2 regions of the Bacillus pretiosus genome follow, and region 1 is predicted to be linked to the other one. Evidence: riboswitches for the same ligand, from Rfam matches in the RefSeq annotation. Region 1 holds a riboswitch; the other holds the start of a gene.
What was found. Region 1 has a riboswitch for FMN ahead of ribD (bifunctional diaminohydroxyphosphoribosylaminopyrimidine deaminase/5-amino-6-(5-phosphoribosylamino)uracil reductase RibD). Riboswitches for the same ligand answer to the same signal wherever they lie in the genome.
Positions count from the first base shown of each region.

Region 1 (3,414 bases):
TTAATCGTTTCTGGCGTAATATACTCTGCTAAAGCGATAAAGTCGCCTTCATTTTCACGGTTTTCATCATCGCATACGATAACGACTTTTCCTTGTTTTAAATCTTCTAGAGCTTCTTCAATACGATGAAACATAATGCTTCCCCCTTATAGAAATCCGTTTTCTTGTAAAAAGCTTTCGCTCATTGAACCTGTTCGTTTTACAGGTTTAGAAATAAAGCGTTCGATATATTTACCGATCATGTCACACTCAATGTTTACGATGTCACCGGCATTCTTTGCTCCGATAACAGATTCACTTACTGTGTGCGGGATGAGTGAGATTGTGATGGAAGATTCGTCTATATCAAATATTGTTAAACTCGTTCCATCAACAGCAACGGAACCTTTATGCAAACAATAGCGCAGCAATTCATCAGAAATAGCTATTTTGTAATAGACGGCATTATAGTGCTGTTTTTTGTTTAATATCGTTCCAATGCCATCAATATGTCCTGAAACGAAATGCCCACCGAATCGTCCGTTTGCAGCTATCGCCCGCTCTAAATTTACTTTAGAGTGTTGTTTAAGCATGCGAAGTGATGTTGATTGCATCGTTTCAGGCATTGCATCCACTGTGAATGAAGCTGTTGTGAAACTCGTTACAGTTAAGCAAATACCGTTAACCGCGATACTATCACCTAAGTGAACATCTGATAAAATTTTATTCGCATGGATCGTTAACTTCATCGCTTCTCCGCTTTGTTGCATGTTTGCAATCGTTCCTAATTCTTCTACAATTCCTGTAAACATTCCGTCACCTCACTTCGGGCATTCGCAACGATTTTTATATCATCACCAATTTGTTTCATCTCTTGAATTTCCAAGGAAAGTGCATCTTGCAATGCTGCGAAACCATTTCCACCAAATAAAGTAGGGGCATCATTCCCACCAATTAATATCGGGCTTATATAAGTTATAATTTCATTGAAATGCTTTGTTTGTAAGAAGCTTGCGTGAACTGTTTGACCACCTTCAACGAATAGAGAAAGAATTTGCTTCTCTCCAAGAAAGAAAAGGAGGTCCTTGATTTCTATATGTTTTGTTTTCATTTGGAATATAGCTATATTTTCAGATTCATAAGAAGCTATTTTCTCTTTATTTACATCCTTACCGACAATAATCCATGTCGGTGCTAAACCATCTGTTATGACATGAGAAGATGGTGGCGTTCGTAAATGGGTATCTAAAATAACACGAATAGGATTTTTACCTCCGTTAGGAATTCTTGTCGTTAAATGCGGATTATCAGCTATAACTGTATTCACTCCAACGAGAATCGCATCATGTGTATGACGATATTGGTGAACATCAGCTCGTGCTTCTTCACCTGTAATCCACTTACTTTCACCCGTGACAGTTGCTGTTTTTCCATCTAAGCTCATCGCTGTTTTTATTGTTACAAATGGACGCTTCGTTTTCATGTAGTGAAAAAAGAAACGATTTAGTAAAACTGCTTCCGCTTCAAGAACACCAGTCGTTACTTCGATTCCAGCTTCTTCTAATCTCCTTTTTCCATTACCAGAAACGAGCGGATTACAATCAAGAGTAGCGATTACAACGCGCTTAACTTCTTTTTTGATGAGTAATTCACAGCAAGGTGGTGTTTTTCCAAAATGGCTACACGGTTCAAGTGTTACATACACGGTAGCTCCTTTTGCTTTTTCACCAGCCATATGAAGCGCGTGAACTTCTGCGTGTTCTTCACCAGCACGTAAATGAGCGCCAATACCGACGATGTTTCCTTCTTTTACAACAACAGCACCAACCATAGGGTTTGGACTTGTTTGTCCAGATGTCCCTTCTGCTAACTGTAGGGCAATCCTCATATATTCTTGATCTGTCATTCTCTTCACCTCTCCTGAAAAAATCAAAAAACCCCAAGGATTTTATATCCTTGGGGTTTGGGAGACGTGATTTCTAGAAATATAGTTCGAATACGAAAGTACAGGAAAGAAACCTAACGTTGATTGGTATTTTTGCATAAGGAAAAAACCTAGCAAAAATATCGAATTTTTCAAACGCTAGTCGTATCTTTTTATTTCAGTATAGAAACATAAGTATACAAAATAAAACATATATAAAGATTCAAAACGAAACTTTAAAAATATGCATACTGAAATAAAAGTGTATTCGCTATATAAAATTACTAGAAAACATATCCTTCTCCCATCCAGACTATACTGTCGGCCCTAGAGTTTCACTAGATCCACCGTTTTCGAGTTGAAAACGGGTCACGGACTTAGAAGTTTGCACTTCATCACCGCCGGTTGGGAATTTCACCCGACCCCGAAGGATGTTGTTTGCTCAAATTATAGCACAAAAAAAATAAAAGGCTAGAAAAAAATATTCGAATGTGAAGAATTGTGTGAAAATATATGTAAGTTGGAATGAGGACAAAAGTACGAGGAATGTTGTAAGGAAAAGGGGGACGAGAGTTAATGAAAAGAAAAAACATGCACAAAAAAATGTGCATGTCACATGTAAAATTATTCTGCCTCTGGTGCTCTAACGACAGACTCGAATTTCCCTTTATGCGAAGCATCACAATAAGGCATATTTTTTGATAAACCACAACGGCATAAAGAAAATGCCGGTTTTGCTGGGAATACATTCCCTTGTGAATCGACTAATTCCACGTCCCCTGTAACGCGAAAAGAGCCATTATCATTTACTTTAATTTGTACTTTCGCCAACGCTATCCCTCCTTCCCAAACGCTTAATTTCATCATATAATTAAGAGAAGTACTTGACAATATAAAATGAGCACTTTCTTTGGGAGAGAAGAGAGTGTTATAATGTTTTTTATAACTGACTAGAGTAAGGTGACGAGAGATGGATAAACAATTACATACATTACGAAACATTGCAAATGAGCGCACGTGGGCATCATTTTTGAATGATAATCATCCATATAGTTTGTTACATTGGTCCATTGCAGGTGTAGGGCAAGAGGCAAAGGATGTTTGGTTACTTCAAGATGAAGTAACATTTCAAACGACAGAATTTCCAACGTTAGATGATGCAATGCAATGGATTTCTGTAAATATGGAACAAGTTACAGACGTTTTAGCGCAATAAAAAAACAGGCTTATGCAAGCCTGTTTTTTGTTTCTTTTACATATGAGTTTAAAAATTGATCAACGGCTGCTTCATACTCTTCTTTATTTTCGTTATAAGAGCAAGCGTGTGCACCGCGTTCTGCAATATAAAGTTGTTTATTGTTTTCTTTTGCTTCATATAGTGATTTCGTCATATCAGCTAAAATATAATCATCATCTTTACTATGAATAAAGAGGACGGGATTATTAATATTTTTTATACAATCGATTGGTGAAACTTCGCGAATCGTATAACCGTCACGTACTTTTAAAAA
Region 1 covers NZ_CM129593.1:3,961,312-3,964,725, reverse strand. The annotation lists gene ribBA (bifunctional 3,4-dihydroxy-2-butanone 4-phosphate synthase/GTP cyclohydrolase II) at 1-134, opposite strand, end outside; gene ribE (riboflavin synthase subunit alpha) at 147-791, opposite strand; gene ribD (bifunctional diaminohydroxyphosphoribosylaminopyrimidine deaminase/5-amino-6-(5-phosphoribosylamino)uracil reductase RibD) at 773-1,885, opposite strand; FMN riboswitch at 2,196-2,339, opposite strand; gene ACU8YW_RS20225 (CDGSH iron-sulfur domain-containing protein) at 2,528-2,734, opposite strand; gene ACU8YW_RS20220 (DUF2552 family protein) at 2,874-3,119, shown strand; gene ACU8YW_RS20215 (alpha/beta hydrolase) at 3,130-3,414, opposite strand, start outside.

Region 2 (3,414 bases), 2.5 Mb from region 1:
GCGGCACCGATTGGCACGCCTGTGGCAGCTATTCAAGAAGGTAAGGTAACAAAGTCTTACTATTCAAGTAGTTATGGAAACGTTGTATTTATTAAACATGGAGAATATGAGGCCGTGTATGCGCATTTAAATAAGAGATATGTAGTTCAAGGGGATTATATTTCAAAAGGAGAAATAATTGGAGAAGTAGGAAATACAGGAGAATCGAGAGGTGCACACTTACATTTAGAAGTTCATCAAGGAAGATGGACGATGGCGAAAAAGAATGCGATGAATCCATTGCTTGTTCTAAATGAACAGAGAAATGAAGTTGTTTCCTCATCCTTATATGTCGTCCAAAAAGGGGACACTTTAGTTAGTATTGCACGGAAATTTAGTATGTCAGTTAAGGAAGTTAAAGATAAAAATGGACTGCAGCAAGATAGGATTTATCCAAATCAACAATTATACGTAAAGTAAAAAAAGAGCTAGTTAAACTAGCTCTTTTTTTACCAAAAAATAAAGACACATATAAATCCAGAAATAGCTAAGTAGCTATATAAGTAAAATACTTTCGTTCTTGTTTTTTCGTTCGTTCGAAATAGTACAATAGTCGGTTCAATTAAACCGATTGTCAAACAAAGTAAACCAAGAAGCATACAACCGATTGAAATGGAGTACAGGGCGATTTGTGGTGCTTGAAATGGAATCATCCATTTTAATAAAAATGCAATAAGTGCAGTGTAGCAAATGCTGCCGATGTATTTATTCAACGGTGCATTAGAACGGAACCCTGGAAGTTTTTTCAAGAAGGAGCGGGAAACAACTTCAGTTTGTAAAGATGTGTGCTCTTCAATTATTTTTTGAGCTTCTTTTCCTTTTTGGAAAAGGGATAATATCCAGTTTCGCTCACCTTGAAAAATAAATTGAGAAGTTGTCAAATAATGATCCACCTTCACTTTATTCCAACTTTTCCATGGGTGACGCTCACACAGTTTTAATTTACTCTCTGTTTTTTTATCATACTGATAAATACTGATGCCATCTTCATCGAAAGCAGCATAGTATGTCTCGCTTGAGAATGTGCCTAAATCAATTGGACAGTAGAAAAGTAATTCTTTTTTTAAGTAAAAGTATTCTTTTCTTAAGTTTTTTTTCATTGCTTCTCGAATAGAGTGTCTCTTTTCTTTTTTCATGACATTTCCTCCATAATCCAGAAAATGTTCTTATCTTAACAATTCAACATCTTATCACTTTTCATTATATATGACTAGGGGATTCATAGGGGAAATGCCGAATACTAAAAAATCTGGGGTGTATTGTAAAATATAGTGATTGGTTTTAATTATATAAAATTAATAACTTATTTTTAATAAGTTACACTTTTTTTGTTCACAATACGATTATGTTGTTGTATAATAAAGTGGAAAATAGAATATCGGTCTATCTTCGGGGCAGGGTGAAAATCCCGACCGGCGGTGATGAACTATATGTGATTTTGTTCTAAGCCCGCGAGCCGTTAAGGCAGGATTTGGTGTGATTCCAAAGCCGACAGTATAGTCTGGATGGGAGAAGATGGAGGTTCAAGCGTTCAAAAAAGATATGGATTTGAACGTCTGTTTGATGTGCCTTAAATTCTCCCTTTGTGTAAAACACAAAGGGTTTTTTCGTTCTATGAAAAAGTAGGCATAGCAGAACCTTTCCACTTTCCATGAGAAGATCGATGGAAAAGGAGAGAGAAAGATGAAACAAAAAAACAGTGTAGTGCAGATGGTGAGTGTAGCGATGCTAAGTAGTATTGCATATTTACTGATGATGTTGGATTTCCCGTTTCCAGGGCTTCCGCCATTTTTAAAAATTGATTTTAGTGATGTACCAGCTCTAATTGCAGCAATTATTTTCGGGCCAGTTGCAGGGATAATTGTAGAGGCGATAAAGAATATTTTACATTACGGAATTCAAGGGAGTTTAACGGGAGTGCCAGTTGGAGAAATTGCTAACTTTATTGCAGGATGTTTATTTATTGGACCGGCAGCTTTCTTATTTAGAAAGTATCGTACTGTTAAGAGTTTAACGACAGGATTAATGCTAGGGACAATTACAATGGCGCTCATTATGAGTGTATTAAATTACATCATTATATTCCCAGCTTACACTTGGTTTTTAAATTCACCAGCTATGTCTAGCGAGGCTATAAGAACAACGGTTGTAACGGCAATCTTACCATTTAATTTGATTAAAGGAATTGTTGTGACAATTGTATTTGTAGCGTTATTCTCACGCCTGAAAGTATGGGTGTTTGCAAAAATGAAAAATGCATAAAATATAAAATAAAACCATTAGTAGTATGGAACTATTAGTGGTTTTTTATTAAGTAGAATGAAAATAGAAAACAAAAAATATCCCTCATATGAATGAGGGATATTTTTTGAAGTTAATAAAAGACTATTCGAATTTTAAAGAGTCGCCATCAAATGATTCATCAGCAACTTTAATTGAGTCAGTTGGACAACCTTCGAATGCATCCATCATATCTTCAATTAATACATCTGGAATTTCAACGATACCTTGGTTATCGTCTAACGTTACAAATGCAATACCTTCATCATCATAATCATAAATGTCTGGTGCAGCAGCGCCGCAAGCACCACATGCGATACAAGTATCTTTATCAACGATTGTATATTTTGCCATCTTTTTTCCCTCCTGATAATATGTATGTGAAAAGCTCGCCATAAAAATTATAACCTTATTGTAAAACGGTTTTTAAAACTTTTCAACATAAAATTATAATGATAATCCTTATCAATTAGAGTGTCAACTAATTTTTGCATTATGTCATAAGATTTTCAAAATACGTAAATGTTATTTCGTTTGGTACAATATACTATATACAAGTACATAGTGCCGATATGATAAGTTTAATGAGTAAGTGCAATCATACTAAAAAGTAATTAAGCTAGATTGAAAGGTGGAAGCGGTAATGCAACTACAATATACTTTATTGTATTGTTTAAAACAATTGAATGGTGAAAGGACCGTTTCTTCTATTTATTATTTATTAAAAGGAAAACGATCTTCGCAAACGTTACAAGATGGAAACATGTTCCGAATTTCATTTTTGTTTGGAATATATAAATCGTTAAATAGAACAGACTATGATCGTGAAGTTGCAAAGTTGTTGCAAGCAGATTTGATTCGAGAAATACATGAAAATACATATTTGTTAACATCTAAAGGTAAAATGCAGTTACATACATGGGAGGAAGTGTATGCTTTTCCCGCGCATTTACATAGTTTACACTATGGTGAATTAGGTGAAACATTTTGGAAACGTTTATCATTAATTATTCAAACTATATCTAATTTACAACAGAATAATACGAAATTTATTCCCATTCAACAAGATACAGAAATAATGATGTGGGTAAAACG
Region 2 covers NZ_CM129593.1:1,431,284-1,434,697, forward strand. The annotation lists gene ACU8YW_RS07495 (LysM peptidoglycan-binding domain-containing M23 family metallopeptidase) at 1-459, shown strand, start outside; gene ACU8YW_RS07500 (hypothetical protein) at 489-1,175, opposite strand; FMN riboswitch at 1,421-1,560, shown strand; gene ACU8YW_RS07505 (ECF transporter S component) at 1,723-2,301, shown strand; gene ACU8YW_RS07510 (ferredoxin) at 2,425-2,673, opposite strand; gene ACU8YW_RS07515 (YpbB family protein) at 2,963-3,414, shown strand, end outside.
Region 2: linked by a shared signal. The riboswitch ahead of ACU8YW_RS07505 (ECF transporter S component) and the one ahead of ribD (bifunctional diaminohydroxyphosphoribosylaminopyrimidine deaminase/5-amino-6-(5-phosphoribosylamino)uracil reductase RibD) in region 1 are both predicted to bind FMN.